Regions from separate parts of the Bacillus sp. GW823-FHT06A10 genome, predicted to be linked through region 3. Evidence: riboswitches for the same ligand, from Rfam matches in the RefSeq annotation. Region 3 holds a riboswitch; each other region holds the start of a gene.
What was found. A riboswitch is a leader RNA that binds a small molecule or an ion and turns the genes downstream of it on or off. The one in region 3 is predicted to bind magnesium.

Region 1 (8,279 bases), on a different contig from region 3:
AGGTGGTACACAAACGAATATCGTTTGCGATCATGTACAAATCTTTGCAGAAGCTCGTTCTTTAATCAATGAGAAAATGGAAGCACAAGTTGCGAAAATGAAAGAAGCATTTGAAACAACTGCAAAAGAAATGGGTGGTCATGCAGACGTTGAAGTAAACGTTATGTACCCAGGATTTAAATTTGCTGATGGCGATCACGTTGTAGAAGTTGCAAAACGTGCAGCTGAAAAAATTGGTCGTACACCTTCTCTTCACCAAAGTGGTGGCGGAAGTGATGCAAATGTAATTGCAGGACACGGTATCCCAACAGTTAACTTGGCAGTTGGTTATGAAGAAATTCATACAACAAACGAGAAGATTCCTGTTGAAGAGTTAGCAAAAACAGCAGAATTAGTTGTTGCAATTATTGAAGAAGTAGCGAAGTAATAGAATAGAAAAAGCGTGTAAATCAATTGTGATTTACACGCTTTTTATTTTGATTCGATTGTTTTTACAAGGCGTATAAGCCAATACAAGAAAAATCATAGCAGTATATAATATTAGACGAGAGAAAAATTCAAACGTATTCATGTTGAAAATTGGAAGGAGTAAATAATTATGATGATTAATATAACTACAAGGAACATATAGTTAATTTCACCATAATCAGCCTCTTTCACATGTGTATCCTCTTTATATGGATTATAAAAAAGAACAAGTAATTATTATAACTATTGTGCAAAATTTGATATAATAAAAGAACGAACGTTCTGATTAGGGAGTGAGTACTATGCGAGAAATGTATCCGAAAAATGGTCGTGTAATTTTACATGTAGATATGAATTGCTTTTTCGCATCTGTTGAAATTGCTCATGATCCATCATTACAAGGAAAGCCATTAGCGGTTGCTGGAAATGAAAAAGAGAGAAAAGGAATTATCATAACATGTAGTTATGAGGCGAGAGAATACGGAATACGTACGACGATGCCCCTTTGGGAAGCGAAAAGGTTATGCCCGCAATTAGTTGTAAGGCGTCCTAATTTCACATTATATCGCGAAGCTTCATTTCAAATGTTTCAAGTCCTTTCCCGTTTTACAGAAAAGATACAACCAGTCTCAATAGATGAAGGATATTTAGATATTACAGATTGCTACGCACTTGGTTCTCCTCTTGAAATAGCAAAGATGATTCAACAAGCACTATTAACAGAGTTGCAGCTTCCGTGTAGTATTGGAATCGCTCCAAATCTTTTCCTAGCAAAGACCGCTTCAGATATGAAAAAACCACTTGGTATTACCGTGCTTCGAAAACGCGATATTCCAGAACTGATTTGGCCACGTCCAGTTGGAGCAATGCATGGAATTGGTGAGAAAACAGCTGAAAAATTAAATGATATTCATATACAGACAATTGAACAGTTGGCAAAGGGAGACGAGCATATCATTCGCGCTAAAATTGGCAAGCACGGTGTTGATTTGCAAAGGCGTGCAAAAGGTATGGATGATAGGGAAGTGGATCCGAGTCAAATGGGACAGCATAAAAGTGTCGGTAACTCGATGACTTTTTCAAAGGATATGGATGAAGAGAAAGAATTACTTGATATGTTAGAACGTTTATCAAAGTCAGTGAGTAAAAGGTTACAAAAGCGAACCCTTGTCAGCTATAATATTCAAATTATGATTAAATACCATGATAGACGAACAGTAACACGGAGTAAGCAATTGAAAAATGCGATTTGGGAAGAACGCGATATTTTTCAAGCAGCATCCCGTTTATGGAAGCAACATTGGGATGGTGATTCCGTTCGTTTACTAGGTGTTACAGCTACTGAAATAGAGTGGAAGACAGAATCGGTGAAACAATTAGATTTGTTCTCATTTGAAGAGGATGCAAAAAAAGAACCGCTACTTGCTGTCATTGATCAAATTAATGATAAGTATGGAACACTGCTTTTACAACGAGGTAGTCAACTACTACGTAAGCAAGAGAAGTCGTTTCAACAAAAGTTAGAAAATAAATTTATGTAGAAGGTGTCATGAAGTAGTAAAAATCATGACACCTTTCCTATTTAACTCGCTTCTAAATCTAAAGAAGTCTTCCATCCAGCTCCAGTAACGCCAGATTCTAATAGCATTCTACTTACTATTTTTTCAATTAAGATAGCTGTATTTGTCTTGCAATGTAATATAGCCTGTATACAAACTTTTTGATTAGAATCTACATCTTCACTATACAACTCTTTTAAACTGAGCCCTTCTGTACTTACCATATGCATAAGTAAAAAACGAATATGTGCTTCAGTTTCTTCTGAACAAGTAAGGGAAAGTAAGTAGTTCGTTTGTTCAGGTGATTCTTCTTTTGATTTTTTATTCATAAAAAGAGCAATTGGGCGAAGAAGTATATTTGCTAGTAACACGCCGGCTGCACCTAATATAGCTGCAACGAGGAAACCGGCGCCTGTAAGAGTACCGACAGCAGCTGCACACCATAAAGTAGCTGCCGTATTTAGCCCTCTAATACTAAAACCATCGCGGATAATAACGCCACCCCCTAAAAAACCAATGCCACTAACGACTTGAGCAGCAATGCGTGAGGGGCTAGCATCATGATCAAGCATGACGGATAATAAAACAAATATACAGGCACCAAGTGATACGAGAGCATTTGTCCGTAACCCAGCCATTCGATGTCTCCATTGTCTTTCCATTCCGATGCAAGCTCCTACAATAATTGCTATAACTAATCTGAATATAATGTCGTACCATACCATCATGGTCACCTCCATATATAAATATGTGTTATGTCTTTTAGAATGAGCGGGGAATACCCACTCATTCTTATTTTTACAACCAGCTATGAAACTTTTTAATATAAAGCTTTTTCAGGAATTGTGTTAAAAAAGCGTAGCCTAATAGTATTCCTACTAACCAAGGGAAGTAGCTAAGTGGCAATGCTTGTAAACCAACGGCTGCACCAAGTGGTGAGAATGGAATATAAATCCCGATTGCCATAATAAGAGCGGTTAATAAAACGACGGGTGTTGATGCAGTGCTTTGAATAAATGGAATCTTCTGTGTTCGTATCATGTGAACAATTAAAGTTTGAGTTAACAATCCAACCACAAACCAACCGGACTGGAATAATGATTGCTCGCTCGGTGTATTTGCGCCAAATACATTCCACATGACTACGTATGTGATAATATCAAATATGGAACTAATTGGGCCGATACAAATAATGAAGTTTCGTAAGTTTGCAGTATCCCATTTTCGGGGTTTTTCTAGAAACTCTTTATCCATTTTGTCCCATGGAATAGAAAGTTGTGAAATATCATAAAGTAAGTTTTGAATTAAAAGATGAATGGCAAGCATCGGTAAAAAAGGAATGAAAGCACTTGCTACTAACACGCTAAACACATTACCGAAGTTAGAGCTAGCTGTCATCTTAATATATTTTAAAATATTTCCGAATGTAGTACGTCCTTCTACAATCCCGGCTTCTAATATAGTTAAACTTTTTTCGAGTAGAATAATATCAGAAGCTTCTTTCGCAATATCAGTAGCAGTATCAACAGATATTCCGACATCAGCTTCACGTAATGCTACAGCATCGTTAATGCCGTCTCCCATGTAACCTACAGTGTGTCTGTTTCCTTGTAATGCGTGTATAATGCGAGATTTTTGCATTGGATTAAGCTTCGCAAATACAGTCGTTTCTTCAGCAAGTTTTGCTAATGCTTTATCTGGTAAAGAATCAATCTCGTAACCGAGGATTGGTTCGCCGATATCTAATCCAACTTCTTTACAAACTTTTCGTGTAACAATTTCGTTATCGCCAGTTAAAATTTTTACTTGTACACCATGCTTTTGTAATGCTTGAATTGCAGCTGCTGCAGATGGTTTCGGTGGATCTAAAAAGCCGATATATCCAGCGAGAATCATATCAGTTTCGTCTTTTACTGCGTACTCTTTATCATTTATGTTTCTATCTTTTTTATAAGCCACAGCAATAACCCGCATACCTTCACTATTCAATGTCTCGCTTAGTTTTTTGACATTTGAGCGTATTTCCTCAGTGAGTGTAACGATTTTTTTATCCACTTCAGTGTAGTTGCAAATTGATAAAATTTCTTCTACGGCACCTTTACAAACCATTGTATGTTCACCTGAAATATCTTTTACGATGACTGACATACGCCGGCGGGCGAAATCGAATGGAATTTCATCTAGCTTTTGAAAAGCTGATGGGTCAAATGTATTGTTTTCCTCTGTATGCTTAATAACAGCTTTATCTATTAAGTTTTTCAATCCAGTTTGATAGAAACTATTTAAATAGGCAAATTGCAAGACACGATTGCATTTATTTCCACTAGAATCTAAGTGACGAACAAGGACAACTTTATCTTCTGTTAAAGTTCCGGTTTTATCTGTACAAAGAATGTTCATAGCACCTAAGTTTTGAATAGAATTTAGCTGTTTTACAATTACTTTTTGTTTAGACATGTTAACGGCACCTTTAGCTAAATTAGCAGTTACAATCATTGGTAACATTTCAGGTGTAAGACCAACAGCAACGGCAATAGCGAAGAAGAAAGCTTCTTGCCAATCTCCCTTTGTGAATCCGTTAATGAGAAGGACGATAGGCGCCATAATAAGCATGAATGTAATTAAGAGCCAGCTTACTTTGTTTACACCTTTATCAAAGCTTGTTTCTACACGCTTTCCGATTACCTTATTTGCTAAAGAGCCGAAATACGTATCGGTACTTGTTGAGATGACAACAGCTTTTGCGCTACCACTTACAATATTTGTTCCCATGAAGCAAAGGTTTTCCATATCGAGTGGATTGTAATTTTTTTTCATGTTTTTCGGTAAGATATGCTTATTTTCTGTATGGTAGCAGTGTTCGTATTTTTCTATAGGAAGTGCTTCCCCTGTCAAAGAAGATTGATTAACAAATAAATCTTTAGCGGATACAACACGCACATCAGCTGGAACGATATCACCAGCTGAAAGGGAAATAATATCGCCAGGTACAAGCTCTTCAATTGGAATTTCTGTTGTGTAATTTCGATTTAAATTCGTTACATTTTTTGTTTCATGTACAAATCCATTTATTCTAAATACGCTCGCAGTTGTTCGAACCATAGCCTTTAACTTATCGGCAGCTTTTTGAGAACGAAATTCTTGGGAAAACCGAATCGTTGCACTAAGTAGTACCATTGCAGATACGACAATTGTTCCTTGTATGTCATCTGTGAAAAAGGAGAGTGCTCCAAGAGCTAATAAAACGAAAATAAATGGATTTTTAAATGCCAGCAGAAATTGAATGTACCACGGCGCCATTTTATTATGAGCTATTTCGTTCGGACCGTATAAAGAAAGTCTACGAGCCACTTCTTGTTTAGATAATCCATCTTGTGTTGTTTCTAGAAGTTTTAACGCAGAGATTACATCTTGTGTTGCAACCTCCACTAATAATTCGTTATTTGTTTTCACGCTATCTTGCTCATAAGCATGCTTTGTTTCTTGTCTTTGTAAATTAAACATCGGTAGTTCCTCCTCTGTCATGAAGGAGGAAACAATCTGTTACCTAACTAACTATTTGAAATGGTGAGGAACAGTTTCTTTCCTACCTACATGATGAAATATGAATGTAAAACGTATGGGTATCTGGGCCGAATCATCAATTGCCAACTGTTCCTCACCTCCGTACAATTTAGTAGTTTCTGAATATGCTATGTTTGTTTCATAGTAAGGTGCATATAGACGTAAAAAGACCTTTACTCAAAACGAGTAAAGGTCTGAATTCGCAGTTAAAAGAGTCCACAACAAAGACTGCTAGTAGACATAAATAAAAACAGTTTTTGTGTATGACAAAATACATGCACCTCTCCCTCGTTGAGTTTTAGCACTGTATAGCATAGGTACTGAAACCAGCTACGTTAAAAAAGGCCTTCATTCCGACCTTTCCTGTTGACCCATTGGCGTCTCTCGACATTTTTGGGCAGCAGCGTTTCTCTATACAGGAGCCTCACCTAACAGAGACCATATTCAATTACATGTTGAATGTTAGCACTGTAAAATCGTAGTGTCAATATCTTTTTTATCTGTGTTTTTAAAATATTAAATGGATTTATAATAGATATATGGGATGAAATACATGATATTAATTATAAATAATGTGGAAAATAAATATTTTTATAAAAGGGGAATTTGTAATGGTACCACAAAATTTTATTATAAATATTGAGAATCAAAAGTGGTTGTTTAATGAGCAGGAAGATTTATGTTCTCACGGGGAAATTTATTTAAATGTGGATGGAACGATTATTACACAAACAGGTATGGATGAGGAATGGGGAATAAGTGAATCAGCTTTAGCTCTGTTACGAACTTTAGATAAAGAATATATTTGTGATATTGAAAATGAAGAGGGGCTTATTTTGCATGGATGTGGCACTAGGCTCATGTTAGGATGCCCAATTTCAATTCATTGGACTATAAACCATATAGGTGAAAATGTGGTTTTAAAGGATTTTGTCAAAGTTATTTCTACTGATCAAAAGGCTATATACTATGAAGGGCTTCATATAGAAGTAAATGAAAATGAATATAGAAAACAAATTGTTTCTTTTGCGCTACAAGCAAAAGAATTATTCAATAAATCAAATGAAAAGATAATTTTAGATGAGTTTGATCAAAGTATGTATACAGACTTTTGGACGGAATATAATCATTTGCTAAATAAGTATAAATAAAAAAGCACTGTAACCAGTGCTTTTTTATTATAGATTACGAGATTGTAGGGTTTTCAAAAATAACAATCTCTGAACTGTTTGTAGTTGAAACGCGTTGGGCGTAATATGTTAAAGCTGAAGAAATATATGCTGGTAACGTATCATTTGTATGTGATGTTGTATATTCATGGATTAATTCCTTTAAAGTTGTCCATTCTAATTGTGCTGGGTGATCAGACACGAAAGAACTTACCCAGCGATCAAATGAAGATGAAAAATCAGTTTGTAAACGAAATACTTCTTTCATAATAAAACGCTCCCTTAAAATGTAGTATAATCATTTTAACACAAAACACGAACGATCGCTAAATTTTTTGAGTATAATGTTCGTGTTATATAGTTGTCTAGATGATTGGTTATGTAAATTCAATTTGCCATTTGAAATAACATTCCGTAAGATGAGAGATAGAGTATATTTAGAGCTGGAGGAAAGAAAGTGGAATTTGTATTTTTAGGAACTGGTGCAGGTGTTCCTTCAAAAGGAAGGAACGTTTCAGCAATTGCTTTACAATTGTTAGAAGAACGAGGACAAACTTGGTTATTTGATTGTGGCGAGGCCACGCAACATCAAATATTACATACATCTGTACGTCCGCGCCGCATTGAAAAAATATTTATTACGCATTTACATGGCGATCATATTTTTGGATTGCCTGGTTTATTAGGTAGCCGTTCATTTCAAGGAGGAACTACGCCTTTAACGGTGTATGGACCGAAAGGAATTAAACAATTTATTGAAGTGGCATTATCGGTAAGTACGACACATGTGAAATATCCACTTGAAGTTGTGGAGATAACAGAAGAAGGTACCGTATTTGAAGATAATGAATTTTATGTAGAAACGAAAAGATTGTCACACGGTATAGAATGTTTTGGATATCGTATTGTAGAGAAAGATATACAAGGTGCTCTTTTAGTTAATAAGTTGCTTGAGATGGGTGTGAAACCAGGTCCAATCTTTAAACGTTTAAAGGATGGAGAAGTAGTTGAATTAGAGGATGGCACGATATTAAATGGAAATGAGTTTATCGGCCCACCTCAAAAAGGAAGAATTATTACTATCTTAGGTGATACGCGATATTGCGAAGCGAGTAGGGAGCTTGCGCAAGATGCAGATGTACTTGTCCATGAAGCGACTTTCGCAGCAGAAGATGAGCAACAAGCGCATGATTATTTTCATTCCACATCTAAGCAAGCTGCGAGCATTGCACTTCAGGCAAATGCGAAGCGATTAATCTTAACTCACATTAGTTCTCGCTATCAAGGAGATACATATAAGGAATTATTGAAAGAGGCAAGAGAGTTGTTTGCTAATACAGAAATAGCGACAGATTTGAAATCATTCCCAGTAGAAAAATAATAATTTTGTAAAAAATGGTAACGATGGGTTACCATTTTTTTATGTCTAAAAAAATTAAAAAATAAAACTGTTATTATTTTATACTTATACTTGGATGATACAGAAAATTAGAATGGTTTGAATATATACGATAAAAAT
Region 2 (8,279 bases), 900 kb from region 3:
ACATCGACATGTTCACCTCGATATAAAGATGATTGTTTATCAACCTCTGTAGGTTTCTTTTTTCTATTCGGTTTCATATTTATGTAACCAATAACAGAGACTGTTGTTATTTTCTCTAAATCCTGTTCCACGTATATACGTTCATCAAAATAATCTCGAAATACAGCTAAACCTATACCAACAAAAAAACTAACAATTAAAGAAATAGGAATGATCAGTTGAAATTTCGGAAACAATTTTTCGGCCTGTTCCTGTAACTCAGGATCAGTTAATACTTTCACTCCTTGTACATTTGTGTACTGTTGAAAGCTTTTTTGTGATTGCTCTGCCAATGTCTTTACTATGTCTTTCACGACTTTCGGATTGGAATCTTTTACTGTAACAGTTACAATTTGTGAGTTGTCCGTATTCACTACCGAGATTTTTTGTGCTAATTCATAACTTGATTGCTCTAATTTCAAAGTTTTTTTAACTGTTGAAATAATTAATGGGCTTTTTAAAATATCGACATACGATGTTACTAGTTGCTTATTTTCTTGTGTTTTATTTGTTGAATTTTCCTTATTAAACTCATCTAAATTCCCAACAAGAATTTGCGTTGAATATTGATATGACGGCTTTAAAACATACATAGAGATAAGAACTAAAGAAGCGGTTAAACAACACATCGTTAAAATAATCGTTACGAATCTTCTTTTCAATAATTGTTGAAAATCTTTTATGCTCATTTCTTGCTTCAATTATTTCACCGCCCTTTTCTGAATAACATCCTGCAAGCCACTCTTTTCAGATAACCCTTTCTCCTTTCTATCCACTTGTTTTGTTACATACTTTCCGACTCTGAATGCAAATTTTTCTACATATATATACGAAAACATTGCAAGTATAAACGAAAAAACAAGTGAAAAAATTAAAATAATTGGCAACGGTAATATTTCATGGAGCATGTATATAAGGGAAAATAACGATATAATATGATATAAATAAAGACTGTAAGAAATCTTCCCCAAATATAACAAGTATTTATTACGTAGCAAGGACGACAAAGTTGATATTGACAAGCTTAATATGACAAATAGACATGCACTTATCGCCACTACGTAGTCTCGAAATATAAAATTATTGAGCACTTTCATTTCTCCAATAAGCCCTTCATACATAAAAAGTAAAATCGCAAATAAAAACCATGCAATTTTCGTGTTTTTAGTACAATTACTATAAAAAACTATTAAATTATTTTTATACTTCGCAACTAGTGCCCCTAGTAAAAATAGCACCGTATAATGCAAAGTTAATGCATAGCTTGTTAATGTTAAGCCCGCACGAAACAAAAATAACATCATGACAGAACATATACTAAAACTAAACAATAATAGTAATGAACCCCTTAACGTTTTTCGCAAGCAAATCATCAAAATTAACGGGAAAATTATTGATATTCGCATTTCATGGACAAGTGACCAAATGACACCGTTATATGCATCTGTATTATATTTCCCCACCAATAAAATATGTTGTGCGATTAAGCTTGAAGAACTTTCAATCGTCCATGAGCGATTAAACCATTCACTTAAATAAGAAATACCATATTCACTAATTGTAGCCTGGCATATAATAGCTATTATTATTGCCACAATATAAGGAATGTATATTCTGCATATACGTTTTAAAAGGTATGATCCATAGCTACTATAGTTTTTTTGAATAGATTCATACAAAACAAATCCGCTCAAAACAAAAAAGATAATAACAGATTCGTTACCACTACTAAAAATTAGACGAGCAGGTGTTTCTTTTAATAGATACACAACAAATGGTTTATTATCTTCATAACTGTAATTTTGAAATGCTGAAAAAATCATTAAATGATGACCAATCATTACTACTAATGAAGAAATCCCTCTTATAGAGTCCAATTCTTCGTATCTCTTCATCTTTTTACATCAACTCCTAATGAAATGATAATAATCATTTCAAAGCGACATCTTTATTCATATTCCCCTCCTTTCTTTTCATTCCAATTTTTCATATTAAAATGATTTTATAGTATAAATTTGAGTGTATTGTAACATTTTTTGTAATATTATGAATAGAAAATCTCAAAAATTGGTATATACCAATTTCAACCTCGAAAAATGAGTAATATTGATAGAAAAACACTATAAAAATATCTTGCATATTTACAAAATTAAAAAGATGAATAACGTTTTTTCAATATAAAATAAAAAAGATAGCCTATATAGGCTATCTTTTTTATTTTATTTAATTACTCGCACCACTATATGCTACATGTCGTTTCTCAATTCTCTCTTCAATTTCTTTCATATTTTCTTTATTATTTAATAGTGATTGTTTATTTTCAATTAATAATTGTTTAAAAGATTTTCTCACTTTTTTTCTCATTTTCATTGTCCTCCTTGGGGGATGGGTTATATAAAAGATAAGGAATTATCTGTGTGTCCTTATAATAATTGATTGTTGTGAATTCTATTTGAACTTCATATGAAAATTCCGCTTATTTTCTGACAACTTTGTGAACACGAAAAAAAAGCTATCTAAAACTATGTTGAAATTAATTCACTTCATTATAAAAGTTACTATTTTCATCAACTTTTATCATTATATATTGTCGAAACATTTATATATTTAAAATTGAGTTCGACATAATTTTATTTACTATAATACTGTTTACAAAAACCAAAAGAGGGTGTCACCAAGTCAAAGTTCGACTTATACAACATCCCTCTTTCCAAACTATTTATAGCATATTTATTAATATTTCAGGTCTTCCCCAATTCATTTCTTCACAAACAAATCTAAGTTTTTCTTCATCCATTGTGTGTAATCCCTCTTCTAGTAAACATGAAATTGGAACTTCACAGTGAATTTGTGCTAATTGCAACGAAATATTTAAGTTCTCTAAATCACTTTCAATCTTCGTACGCTGCGCTTTTGTTAATGATTCTACATTTTCTAGTACAGCGGATACTGTTCCGTGCTCTTGAATAAGCTTATACGCTGTTTTTTCACCGATACCTTTTACACCTGGATAATTATCACTTGTATCTCCCATGAAAGCTTTTGCATGGACGATTTGCCACGGCTCTACACCTTTTTCTTCCATGATTTTCTCCGGTGTGTAATATTCGTAATTTCCAATTCCTTTACGCAGAAGCATAACTGTAACGTTCTTATCAACAAGTTGAAGTAAATCTGTATCACCAGTTAAAATATAAACTTCAGCTTCATTGCAGTATTGTTTTGCAAGCGTACCGATACAATCATCGGCTTCGTAGCCTTTCATACCGATAACTGGAATGGATAATTTTGCAGTCATTTCTTGCACTAAATCAAATTGAGGAATTAATTCTTCTGGTGGCGCTGCACGATTTGCTTTATAATTCGAGAACGATTCTGTTCTAAATGTCGTACTTCCCATATCCCAGCATGTAACGATATGTGTTGGTTCGATCGCTTGCGTAGCTGTTAACAAGTGTTTCATATAACCATGAATCCCGTTCGTAGGGGTTCCATCTTGTCGTTTCATAAATTGTCCGTAGACACTTGTTGCGTAAAAAGCACGAAATAATAGTGCCATACCATCAACTAATAATACTTTTTTCATAATTCCTCTCCTATTAAAAAAATAATAACCTCACGTTATCACGTAAGGTTATATAAATAGATTACCATTCTACGTTTTTGCTCAACTTTGTCTATTATACATTGTTTTTGTATATTTAGCACCATTAACACATTAAGACGTTCTACTACAACAAGTATGCAATATGCCTGAATACGTATTTTTTCCAGTAGAAACAACGACAGCCTTTGCACTTCCACTAACGATATGTGAACCTTTAAAACATACATTTTCAAGCTCAAGTGGATTATAATCTTTCATCCGTTTTAATGGAATAAATCGTTTACGTTCAAGGTGATAGCAGCTTTCAAACTTCTCTATACTCGCTTCGTTTCCCGTTAACACAGACTCATTCACTAATAAATCATCTGCATAAATAATACGTACATCAGCTGGCACAGCATCTCCAGCCGAAAGAAAAATCATATCTCCAGGTACAAGTTCTTGCACTGGTATCTCCATCATTTTCAGTTCACTATTTAGCCCTGTACTACTAGAACATTCTACTCTAGATACAGTAATCGTTTCACGTTGTAACTCATCACACACACGTTGTTTTGAAAAACCTGGAATCATGCCACCAAGCTTCATCATTACTTCTGTAAGAATTGCTCTTTTTGAAGTTAGTTCATTTCGGCCATATACTTGAATACGTTTTTGCGCCTCTTTCATTGATAGTCCGTCTCTTGTTGTTTTAAAATATGCAAATACAGATTTTACATCTCTTGTTGCAATTTCAATTAATAAATCTTTATTTTTTTGGAGCATTGTTTGTTCTTTTATTGATTTTTTATTTAGTTTATATGACGTGTTACCCACAGTTTTGTTTGCATATAACATATTATCGTCTCCTCCTTTACAACATAGGAAGAAACGCTTTGTTTCTCAATTTATCCACTTTTCTGTGAAAGTTGTCTAGCGCTTTATAAACGCTACATTGTGATAAATATAGAGGGAGGAACAAATCGTTTCCTGCCTACATCATATATTTTTGATTTGAAGTATATGGGTAACGGAACCGAGTCAGAATTTGACATGCTCCTCACCTCCTCGTTTAATTTTATAGTTTATACTATGAAATTACTCATAGCTTGGTAACAAAAAAGACCCCTACCCTTAAGAGAGTAGTGGCCATTACATACACAAATAAACGATTTCTAATATAATTAGAAATCTACGGACCTCTCCCTCGCCGAGTTTTAGCACTGTATAGCATAGGTACATTACCAGCTACGTTAAGAAAAACCTTAATTCGATCATTCCTGTTGACCCATTGGCGTCTCTCGACATTTTTGGGCAGTAGCATTTCTCTATACAGGAGCCTCACCTAACAGAGACTTATTTTCATTACATTGAAAATGTTACTCTTATTTAAAATAGATGTCAACAGTAGCCTACAATTTTTTCAAAAGGTATGGCAAACTAACGTATATAAAGTGAAACTTTAATCAGTGGGGGTTTTGTTCATCCCCCACTGATTATTAGCCCTCACCAATCGGGCTGCCCGGCAAATAGCGGGATAAAATAAAAAACTTTACGTTTAAACGTAAAGTTTTTAATAAGTTATACAACCAGCGATTACAATCCCAATTGAAAGCGATAAAAACATAAGAAAAAGACCGACTGCTTGATTATCTTCTTCGAGACTTTTGTTTATATTAAAGCGTGGTGTAAGCCACTCAGCTAAATAAAAGACGATAATTTGAGCCAAAATCCCAACTGCTCCCCACGAAATCATATCAAGAAGTGAAATTGAATTAGCTGCTGTCGAATATAAAACAACAGCTAACCCAAGTAATCGTCCTCCAAGCACATAGCTTACCGCCTTATTTCCTTGAGCCATTAACTTAAATTCCTTTACTTTCGTTGTCACTTCCATCAAGAACAGACCTATACATAAAAGGCCGAGTGTTACTGCTAAATATAATAAAAAATTAATCATTTTTTCCCCTCCTTTTTATACCTACCGGTAAATAGTACGATTCATTTCCTGTAATCTTTTCTCCCGCACGAATACCGATACTACTCGCTTTTCCAGCAATTAAAAACGAACCAAACACATATGACAGTTTCTCGATCCCTTTTTCTGTTTCCAAGGATACGACTGGCAGTTCGGTATACTTTTGAAATATCGGCAGTGACGCTTTATACGTTTCGTGTGCATTTTGAAGCATAATATTTTCGTCTTTATCGCGAATCGTAATTGTATCTCCTTCTCTCCCAAATGAAGGTTTTTGAACGAAAGAACCTTTTCCTAAAAATAAATCTGGTTCTAAATATGTAGGTAACATATATTCTTTAATCCACTGTTGTTCCTCATTTGTATAAAAGACCTCTTCTTCTGCTAACCCCCAAATAAGACACTGAATTGATTTTGGCTGAAGTAAAAATGCTGACAAAGGATTTATTATAAAAAGCTTTCCGGCTTTTACAAGTTGCAGCAGTTCCACACCTACCAAATCTCCTGTTTCAGGATCTTGATCCTCAATTAAATCTTCTATCGGATACGTTTGGCGATATAAAACATCAATCTTCGTCCCATCTTTATCAACTAGAGCATCCTTTGTAATTCTAAGTTCTGACATTGGCACTACTTTATTTTCAACATGGCATAGCTGACTTAAATACATAGTGGTATTCCAATCCTCGATATGTTCATGATGTGCTGTAAAAACAACATTTGGATTATCTAATCCCTTTGTCGCTTCCATTACTGCTTTCGTTACACCAGAAGATAGCAATCGTTCTTGATCCGAGTTTGGATCATCATAACCTAGATTTTCACATACTTTCCCATTCATTTGAAAACATTCCACAATAAAAGTTGGTGTATCACTATTAAACTCAAGCATTTTGATTTTGTTATCCTCTGTTACAGCAAAATCAAATCGCGAAATTACAGATTCAGGATAAAGCCCTTTCATTCTAATGAATGATAAACTCGCGGATGGAAAGCCAAGATCTAGAAGCTGTTCGTCACTTAAATTACGCAGCAGTCTAGCAGTCTTAAAAAATATTTTCCCCATTCGTTCAGTCGCTAAGTGTAATTGGTCCAAAGTCTGATTTGTTATAGAAAAAACATGAAACAAACTATACTCACATTCATATAAATCCGACCAAAAATTCGGATATTTTAAATAAAATTCTTTTCGATCCCTTATGTATTGCGACATATTTTAGCCCCCAAATCCTCCCTTTGAACCGCTTCCAATTCCACCTTTAAATTCAGCAGACGATTGATACGATTTAAACGCCGATGAATTTTTAAAAGTAGATTTATTTTGATAGTATCGCCCACCATAGAAATAATGCCCACGATAACCTGAACTACTATCATCACACTGCCATACCCCAAGTTCATCATCCCAATCCCAATCAGAACAACTATTATCATTCGGTTTTGGGGGAAGATCTTGTGCGCAACCAAATAAAGTGCCAGTCATTAAAGACGTTACGACACCACCTACTAGCCATTTCGTTTTTGTCACCTTCGCACTCCCCTTTTTAAATTCTATTCCTATTATATAGGATGGCATGATAAAGTAGAAGAAAAAGGAAGAAGAGGGATTAAATGCGCTTAGAATATCGACTTAATGATGAAACGAAAGGGTATCCTGCTTTATGGAACTACGCCAATATTTCTAATTCTGAAATTATCGCACGCATGACTTGTGAATATTTTATTAAAGAGAAAAATACTTATGTTGTTACTGCAACTTCGGTTGATCCAGACGGAACAGCAGTTATTTATATTCAAAAAGAAGTTTTCGCCAATGACCCTTCAGACCCTACATACTCCCACATCGGTTTTGAAATTAGAGAACTAAGTGAAACGAGTTCAAGCTTAGTAGATAGTCAAGATGTATGGAACTACGAAGAAATTTTACCATCTCTTCATTCAGATATTATATATATTCAGCGAGACGGCATGTCTATGGAATTCTCCTTGGATTCAAGAGAGATTGATGAAGACAGAAAGTGCTACATTTATTACGGAAACTTCACAGGTGAATCAAGATAATATTGATATATCTATGCAACAAAAAAACCTTACGTATAAAACGTAAGGTTTTTATATAGCCCCACATATGCCGTTCTCTCTAGATGTCCATAAACCTGCTCTCACAGGTGGATGCTCTCACAAATGTTTGTAACTTCCTTCTTAAAAAGATGGCATGTTAGCTACATTTAAATATTGAACTTCCATATTAAACTTATTGGTTTAAGACATGCATAAGCTACGTACACCGTAGGAATTTTATATAAGGTTAGTTGAAATAAGACCCCCGCACGTGCCGCTCCTCGTAAATGTCCAAAAACCCGCTACTCGCAGGTGGATGCCCTCACAGTTACCGTACATCTTCCTCCACAAGGAAGGCTTGATGATGGTCGCTAAATATTGAGCTTCCGTATAACTAACATCGGTTTTAGACATAAATAAGTTACGTACACCGCAGGATGTATTATTTACTTGTCGTTATATTATCACATTGTTTCCAATGTGTAAAATACAAAGTTTTTCGAGCAATCTCTTGCTTGTGACCTTATTTTAATACAAATTATTTTTGCATGCAAGTGATTAATCTTCTTCTTTTGCAATTTGATTTTCTGGATAAGAAATCCAATCACTCCAGCT
Region 3 (8,279 bases):
TGTTAAGGAAAAGAAATCAAATCCAATTATGAAAGGGACGTATCAGATGGTACTTCCCAGTAAGTTAGCGCAGCAAGGTGGAAAAGGGGCAGGGAATAATTATATTAATGTGAGTGCAAAAGCAGATAGTGTATTTGAACAAATACGAATTATTGCTAAAAAAATTAGTCGTGAATTATTTTTTCCGCATATACAAGTGATTATTTTTTCTGAAAAATTACTCTCGAATCCTAATGTTTTACAGAATACGCTAGATGTACATATTCGTGATCATGAAATGAGAAGAAACATCCGTCTATTTGTTTCTCGAGGGTACTTTGGCGGAGTTGCATTTTAGCGATTATAAACAAGTTATGGATGAAAAACGCTTAACGAAGGATATTTCAAAAGAGATGGAGCAAAGGATTCAAAAATCAATAAAGCTTGTTCAAAAAAATATAAGGTGGATGTATTAGCATTAGGAGAAGTATATAAGCGGAATAATTATAAAGAATGGAAGAAAATAAGTAAGAATTGGGATCAAGGTGAAAATTATTTTAGTAATGCTGACATTAATGTTTATGTTCATCCAGTAATTGAACATTCAGGCTCAACTTTACCGAAGAGAGTGAAATAAGGTGATTTAAGTCGTTAGCGGATTAGAAATACGCTAAACGATATTAATGCTGGTTCTGCATTTTCAATCAGTGCAGACTTATGTACTTTAAACGTGATTAATAAATTATATTTGGCTTATTATGATCCTTTGGTTAGCACTAGTTAGAGTTATAGTAAAAATATTAAGTAGAAACGACTTATTTTTAATAATAAGAGGAAATATGTTACTGAAAAGTAAGGAGACAAATTATTACTTTTCTAAAGAGTCATTAGGTCCGTACAATGATGCATTAAAGTGATTCATAAGGGATTCTGAATGCTAAGAGAGTGAGAATGAATTACAAAAGAAAGGTGCATAGGCGCCTTTCTTTTTTTGAAGGGATTTTTTGTTACGAGTTAGTACAAAATTGGGTTCAGGGGGTACTATAAAATTTTAGCTTGATGGCGATGGGGTAGCATCCACGTCTATCAACATCACTACACCTATATTTAATACTGCGTTACGTGCCTTTAATCAAGTGAAAAACAAGACCCATTTTGTAAAAACTGAAACCAACGTTTTCTAAACTGAATTTGAGCCATATCTGCATGAACATGGGCCTCCATTTTTAAAGCTTCTGGTATAGGTCTAGGATGTTGACTTTCTACAATAATTTGATCCTCTTTTAGTACTCTTAAACTAAATTTAGCTAAAATTTGGTCTAGTAAAGGGAAGTACTTTAAAAATGTCCTTCCGGTATATCCCATAATTAATGTCTCTTCTTCATCAATTGGTGTAAACGTAATATACGGAATAAATGACTCATTCTCCTGTTTGCCACTGTGAAGCATCCACTGATGTGGGAATTTGTATTCAAGGTAAGCATCACCATTTGAGAATATAAACTGATCCAGTGTTCCCTCCAGCTTATAATTGGTTGATTCGGCTTTTGTTTTTCTACCAATCGTTTTTTTATGTATATAAGCAAGATGAGCAGTATCCAGCACAGATTCGATTGATCGAGTAAGGTGTGCATTCCAAGTGGCGTGGAAGAAAGAGAGTTTAAAAGGAGTGTTCTCCATTACATGAAAAGTTTGCCATTCAGGTGGAGTTTCCTCACTATCAGGGTATATCCAAATCAACCCAATTTTTTCTCTTACAGGGTATGAGAAGGTATGAGCAAATTTCGGGATAGGTTTATTGGGTTGGGATGGAATTCTTACACAAGTACCACAACTATCGAATTCCCAACCATGGTAGGGACAGACTAGTTTACCATTTACTACTTGTCCCAGTGATAAGTCAGCGCCACGATGAGGGCAGTAAGGTGATAGAGCCTGAACTTCGCCTTTTTCATCCCGATATAATAGAAAATCTTTGCCAGTAACTCTTTTTTTACTGGGATCTTTTTTATATCTTTTACATAACTCACAGCATACCAATTACGTGGGAATACTCTATTTATATTTAGAGTCATTTATTTTCTCCTTCTTTTTTATTCACCTAGTAGATATTAGTGGTGTCTACTGTATACTGTCTATTCTATGCTATAAAATATTTTAAATGTTGGTTTAAAATTAATAAATCTACAGTTTAATCAAATCATTATGAAAGCCTGCATAATCTCTCTAAATGTAACAAAAATGACTAAAGTACAATAGATTTTAAAAAGGAGAAAGTTTTATTTTATTGAAAATTGAGATATTAAGCAATATTCCTATTGCTATTAAATTCACCATTAAAGAACTTCCACCAAAACTTACAAATGGAAATGGAGTACCTGTAAGAGGAAATAGTCCCGTAATACCACCTAAATTTACAACTGATTGCATACCAATCATACATCCTATACCAATTGCTATAAAACTGCCGAATGGATCTACACATAATTGTGCAATTTTTAAGGAGCGAAGTACTATAGTCAAAACTCCAACCAATAGAATAAATACACCAATAAATCCTAGTTCTTCAGAAACTATTGCCATTATAAAATCAGTGTGTGGTTCTGGAAGATAACCTGTTTTTTGTATGCTATTTCCAAATCCACGACCAGTGATTCCTCCAGAGCCCATGGCAATAAAAGAGTTTACAAGCTGGTATCCATTTCCTTGCGCATCAAGAAAGGGATTGAAAATCGTAGTAATACGTGTCTTTTGAACTTCTGATAAACTATATTGAATCAAATAATATAAAATAGGTAACCATAAAATAGAACCGATGGTAGTTCTTTTGATTAGTAGATTTATATTTATTCCTGAACAAAGAAATATGCTAAAACCTATACCTAATATTAAAAGTGCAGATCCTAAATTTGGTTGTTTAAAGATAAGAAAAAAAATTGTAGCTAAAAAAAATAAAAGTTTTCCGATACCACTCCAGTTATTTTTAGCTTGTTCTTGTCGCAATGCAAAAAAACGGGCTGTTACAAGGATTGTTCCTAATTTAAGAAATTCAGCTGGCTGTATTCCAAAGATCCATGATTGAGCATTATTTACCACTTTTCCTTTCCATAAAACCATAATTAATAAAAAAATCCCCCCAACCATAATACAGATTGAGACTATTCGTTTTTTCCATATTTCATATGGGAGTAAAGCACAAATTATTAATCCTATTGTTCCTAAAAGTAGCTTTGTTAATTGAGAATCAACAAAATGTCTACTGTTATAACCGTAATGTTGGACAGCGACAATGGAGCTTGCACTATACATCATGATAATACCTAAAGTACATGTTATGAATAGAGGAAGGAGCAATAGATAATCGAGTTTTAATATTTTTTTCATTTTAATATCCTCCTGATTTAAAACAAAACATAATATTACATTTGCTAATGAATAGAATCTTGTTCTCGTCAATTACTAAATATGACTTTTGTTTAGGAAGATTCTATCGCTTATTCCCTGTTTTTTACGCAAAAATCCCCCTAGTATGTAACTAGAGGGATTCAAAATGGCATGAGTAAATAAGGCTTTTTTCCCTCTAGTAGAGCTTTGGCACTATACAACGTAAAGTAATGAAAATTCATTACTTAGCTATCTTAAGAAGAGCCTTAATCCGACAATTCCTGTTCTACCCATTGGCGTCTTTCGACATTTTTGGGCAATAGCCTGTGTTTGCATAGGAGCCTCACCTAACAGGTTAAGCAATATAAATTTTATGTGTTTGTTTCGTGTAGCAAGCATAAATATATTTTTTTTGCTTGTCAAGCAACCATATTGCTAATTTTATTTGTTTTATTGCTTTATAGTTCTTTGAGAAATGATATGAAAAAATGTCTGTAATCATTCTGTATAAGTACATATTTTTGACTTGTAGTGTATCGTTTGATTAAGTAGTTTAACCATATAAATTTGATAAACAGTAAAGAAGATTTTAATCATAAAAGAAGATTTTTTTGTGAATGTTCTTTTGATATACAGAATGACTAATTATTCATCTTTTGTTATAAAGTTGGAATTTGATTAAAAACAATAAGTTTCATATGTTTTATTACGTTTCTTCGAATTAAATCTATTTGAATTCTATGTTTTTTAAGGGGAATTTTAAATTTATAATAAAATATAATTTCATTTTCTATAAAAGATTTTTTTATGAATGGAATTGAAAGTCAGTTGACAAATATTAAATTCTGGTTTAAATTTTGAAGTAATTCAATAAACTTTGTTAGGTGAGGCTCCTGTATAGAGAAACGCTGCTGCCCAAAAATGTCGAGAGACGCCAATGGGTCAACAGGAACGGTCGGATTAAGGCCCTTCTTAATGTAGCTGGTTATAAAAACCTATGCTATACAGTGCTAAAACTCAACGAGGGAGTGGTATACGATTTGGTAGAAAGGCACCTCTGTGATTTCGGCAGAGCTGTCTTAATAATCATTTATTTGTATTGTGATAAAACCTTTACTCCTTTTTGAGTAAAGGTTTTTCTGTTTAATGTTATTTATTTTTATCTTGTCTATATTCAAAAAGGAGGTAATTCTAAATAATGAATTGATTGCAATGTAACTATTATTGCTCTAATAAAAAATTTTAGACAGATAAAATAAAACAAAACCACTCATGAAACTCTAGAGTCTCCCTTAGCAATATGAGGAGGAGTTAACATGAAGAAATTATTAAAAGAATTACTTGTAACCAAAAATAATTTGGATGCAGAGAAAGTTTTACGTCTTCCGTCGTATGATGTTGCGCAAGAAGTAAAAAGATTTTCAATTGAAGATCAAATCATATTGCTAAATACGATTCCCGTATTAAAAAGCTCTAAAATGCTTCAATATATGAGTGCAGAAGAAAAATATAATATCTTAATTCACTTATCTGAAAACAAAGCTAAAAAGTTACTAAATTTACAACCGATTGATGAATTAGTAGATTTACTTCTAGCGGTTCATCCTGAAAAACAAGCTAAATTAATGGCGTATCTAGACAAAATTACAAAACATAACGTAAAAAAATTGATGAATTTCAAACCTGAAACGGCAGGAAGTCTTGTCACAAGTGATTTTGTTGCAGTTAGAGGAAATTGGTCAGTAAAAATGACATTGAAGTACATTAGGGAACATTCTGAAAATGTAGAATCAATATCTTATAGTTATGTTCTTGATAGTCATGGTTATCTTGAGGGAATCGTTTCCATACATGAGTTATTACTAGCAGCAGATGAAGAGATATTATCTACTATCATGATGCCAGAGGTAATTTCAGTACATGCTGAAGTTGACCAGCAAGAAGTTGTAAAAAAGCTACTAAATTATAATTTAGCAGCCATACCTGTGATAACAGTAAATAATAAAATGATTGGTATTATAACATTTGATGACGTAATGAATGTTATGGAAGCAGAAGCTACAGAAGATATTCAAAAGTTAGGCGGAAGTGAACCGTTGAATCAATCTTACTTTGAAGCTAGCGTTTGGAGTATTTTCTTCAAACGTCTACCATGGTTATTACTTCTTTTTGTTGCTGAGGCATATACAGGTACAGTATTAAAGTATTTTGAAGACGAAATTGAAACTGTAGTTGCCCTTGCTTTCTTTGTTCCATTATTAGTAGGTACTGGAGGGAATACAGGAACACAGGTTGTAGCAACAATTACTCGTGCAATTGGTATTGGAGAGGTGAAATTTAAAGACATTTTCCGTGTAATGAAAAAGGAATTTGCAATAGGTATGCTTCTTGGACTTGCACTTGGGATAGCTGGGCTCACTCGTGCTTATATGTTAGGAGTTGGAACAGAAGTTGCACAAGTTGTAGCAATTACTTTATTATTTATTGTTATTTGGGCCTCTCTTGTAGCAGCTGTTTTACCTTTGATTCTAAGAAAATTAAAACTAGATCCTGCAGTTGTTTCAGGTCCATTTATTACAACATTTGTTGACGGAACAGGATTAGTAATTTATTTCATGGTTGCAAAAATGTTATTAAATTTATAAATATACACTGAAAAAATGAAATTCGGAATAAGTATTTTGCCCTAATTGCTAAAATATAGCGGGGAATTCAGGCATGAGGAAATCAAACACCTTTGTCTTTATTAAAAAATATTTTAAAAGATTCATTGAATGTAATTAATACCGGAGGATAAAACTATGAAACATCTAAGAAAAATCTTCAAACGAATTTTGCTTCTATTGTCTATTTTCATGCTTATTGGCATAGGAATATTATTTGGTACTAGCTATGGCCGGGAGCTTCGCATAACAATGGCTGGGAGTATACTAACTTCTCAGCATCCACAATATGCGAAGTATACATTCCTATCCCAAAAGGAACTAGATAAATTGCAAGATAGAATTAATCATCCAAAATGGTCAAATAGTGATGAGCATATTTATAAAAAAATAGCAGGAAAAAGATTAGAAGAATTTAAAAATCAGCCATTAGAAATTGATGTAGAAACGATTAAAAGTAACAAAGATAGTCGCTTTCTTTTTGAAGGAAAATTAGTTACTATTAGCAATCCCTTCAATGTTAAACTTGTTAGCCATCAAGGAACACAGGGCGCTAACAGGGGAGAAAAAATTAGCGTAATGGCAAAACGTAATCATGCACTTGTTGCTGTGAATGCAAGTGGATTTGCTGACGAAACAGGAAGGGGTGGAGGAAATGTTGCTACTGGAATTGTGATAGAAAATGGGAAAGCTATTGATACAAATATGGATAGAAATGCCCCTACAATTATTACGGGATTAACAAAGTTTGGTCAAATGATAACAGGAAATTATTCTACCCAACAACTGTTGGATAAACAAGTCGTTTCCGCAGCTGGATTTATGCCACAGTTAATTGTAAATGGAGAAAAAATGATTACAGAAGGAGACGGCGGTTGGGGGTCGGCTCCAAGAAGTATTATGGCCCAAAAAGAAGATGGTACAATTATGTTTCTAGTTATTGACGGTAGACAGACGCATAGTATAGGGGCTACGTTAAAAGAGTGTCAAGATATTCTATATGAAAAAGGCGCTATAAATGCAATGGCAATGGATGGAGGTTCTTCTGCTACGCTATATTTAGGAGGAAAGGTTATAAATTCACCGTCTACATTATCCCATGAAGATCGTTATTTACCGAACGCTTGGGTGGTAACAGCAAACCAAAAACAAAAAATAAAGATGACAATTGATGGGAGAAAAATAGATACCAAAACATCAGATGAATTTGATGCGAACATTTCAACGAATTTATGAATTATTAAAAATAGAACAAATACATGATTTTTATCTCGTTAGTTGGAAAATTAAAATTATTTTTTAAAATTAGAAATTATTATTTCATATTCATGATTTGCACAATATCAAACGAGAGTGATGAGGATTCCAAATTTACGGAATTCTTATCACTCTTTTTTAGTTTTTTGTAAATATGGAACAATATCCTTACTTTCACTGTCTATTAAGCGTTAAAACATTTTTTATTAAATAAATTAAGAAAGGAATTATCATTTTTAACTAAGGGAGAAGATTGAATTGAAAAAATTATGGATGCTGTTTTTCATTTGTTTCGCAGTTATGTTGGTAGGATGTAATAAAAACGAACCGCCAAAACAAGCATTTGAAGAATATATTAATTTATGGAATGATAAAAAGTTTGCAAATATGTATGATCATTTATCAGATCATGCCAAAAAATCGATTTCTAAAAAAGAATTTACAGAAAAATATCAAAAAATATATGAGGGGATTGGAGCTAAGAATTTAAAAGTTAAAATGAAAGGAGAGAATACGAAAGATAAAGAGCTTTTTCTTTTTGAAGTTAAGATGGATACGGATGTAGGACCAGTTTCATTCATCCATGAAGCAAAACTTGTGAAAGATAAAGAGTCTTGGAAAACAGATTGGACACCAGACTTCATCTTCCCAGGTATGAAAAAAGATTACAAAGTACGTATGCAAATAGAGCAAGGAAAACGCGGAGAAATATATGATCGCAATGGAAAAGGGCTTGCAACGAATGGTAAAGCAACTGAGGTTGGAATTATTCCAGAGAAACTAGGCGAAACAGCAGTGCAAACGAAAGAAATAGTAGCACAATTACTTGATATGTCTATAGAAGAGGTCGAACAAAAGCTCACAGCAAAATGGATAAAACCAGACTCCTTTGTACCAATTGGTATTTTAAAAGAGGGAACCAGACAGAATGATTATATTGAATTAGAAGGAGTTTCATCTCGCCCAGTAAATATTCGTACGTATCCATTAGGTGAA

Region 1: linked by a shared signal. The riboswitch ahead of mgtA (magnesium-translocating P-type ATPase) and the one ahead of AC1Q8M_RS08560 (FtsW/RodA/SpoVE family cell cycle protein) in region 3 are both predicted to bind magnesium.
Region 2: linked by a shared signal. The riboswitch ahead of AC1Q8M_RS04215 (P-type ATPase actuator domain-containing protein) and the one ahead of AC1Q8M_RS08560 (FtsW/RodA/SpoVE family cell cycle protein) in region 3 are both predicted to bind magnesium.

Annotation. Positions count from the first base shown of each region.
Region 1 is NZ_JBXAHT010000002.1:672,235-680,513, forward strand. Features, by position in the region: gene AC1Q8M_RS18350 (tripeptidase T) at 1-427, shown strand, start outside; gene AC1Q8M_RS18355 (DNA polymerase IV) at 771-2,009, shown strand; gene AC1Q8M_RS18360 (MgtC/SapB family protein) at 2,051-2,752, opposite strand; gene mgtA (magnesium-translocating P-type ATPase) at 2,826-5,531, opposite strand; M-box (ykoK) riboswitch at 5,867-6,034, opposite strand; gene AC1Q8M_RS18370 (hypothetical protein) at 6,203-6,742, shown strand; gene AC1Q8M_RS18375 (DUF3932 family protein) at 6,777-7,028, opposite strand; gene rnz (ribonuclease Z) at 7,218-8,141, shown strand.
Region 2 is NZ_JBXAHT010000001.1:790,687-798,965, reverse strand. Features, by position in the region: gene AC1Q8M_RS04235 (YveK family protein) at 1-740, opposite strand, end outside; gene AC1Q8M_RS04240 (CpsD/CapB family tyrosine-protein kinase) at 1-10, opposite strand, end outside; gene AC1Q8M_RS04230 (acyltransferase family protein) at 741-1,934, opposite strand; gene AC1Q8M_RS04225 (FbpB family small basic protein) at 2,263-2,403, opposite strand; gene AC1Q8M_RS04220 (5'-3' exonuclease) at 2,759-3,625, opposite strand; gene AC1Q8M_RS04215 (P-type ATPase actuator domain-containing protein) at 3,758-4,483, opposite strand; M-box (ykoK) riboswitch at 4,820-4,985, opposite strand; gene AC1Q8M_RS04210 (DUF350 domain-containing protein) at 5,199-5,585, opposite strand; gene AC1Q8M_RS04205 (glutathionylspermidine synthase family protein) at 5,578-6,816, opposite strand; gene AC1Q8M_RS04200 (hypothetical protein) at 6,820-7,131, opposite strand; gene AC1Q8M_RS04195 (hypothetical protein) at 7,215-7,664, shown strand; RNA gene ssrS (6S RNA) at 7,719-7,902, opposite strand; RNA gene ssrS (6S RNA) at 7,924-8,106, opposite strand; gene AC1Q8M_RS04180 (sulfurtransferase) at 8,223-8,279, opposite strand, start outside.
Region 3 is NZ_JBXAHT010000001.1:1,694,691-1,702,969, forward strand. Features, by position in the region: partial or broken gene AC1Q8M_RS08545 (Ger(x)C family spore germination protein) at 1-616, shown strand, start outside; partial or broken gene AC1Q8M_RS08550 (HXXEE domain-containing protein) at 798-896, shown strand; gene AC1Q8M_RS08555 (Rieske 2Fe-2S domain-containing protein) at 1,108-2,019, opposite strand; gene AC1Q8M_RS08560 (FtsW/RodA/SpoVE family cell cycle protein) at 2,242-3,363, opposite strand; M-box (ykoK) riboswitch at 3,549-3,725, opposite strand; M-box (ykoK) riboswitch at 4,233-4,398, shown strand; gene mgtE (magnesium transporter) at 4,680-6,008, shown strand; gene AC1Q8M_RS08570 (phosphodiester glycosidase family protein) at 6,165-7,262, shown strand; gene AC1Q8M_RS08575 (penicillin-binding transpeptidase domain-containing protein) at 7,542-8,279, shown strand, end outside.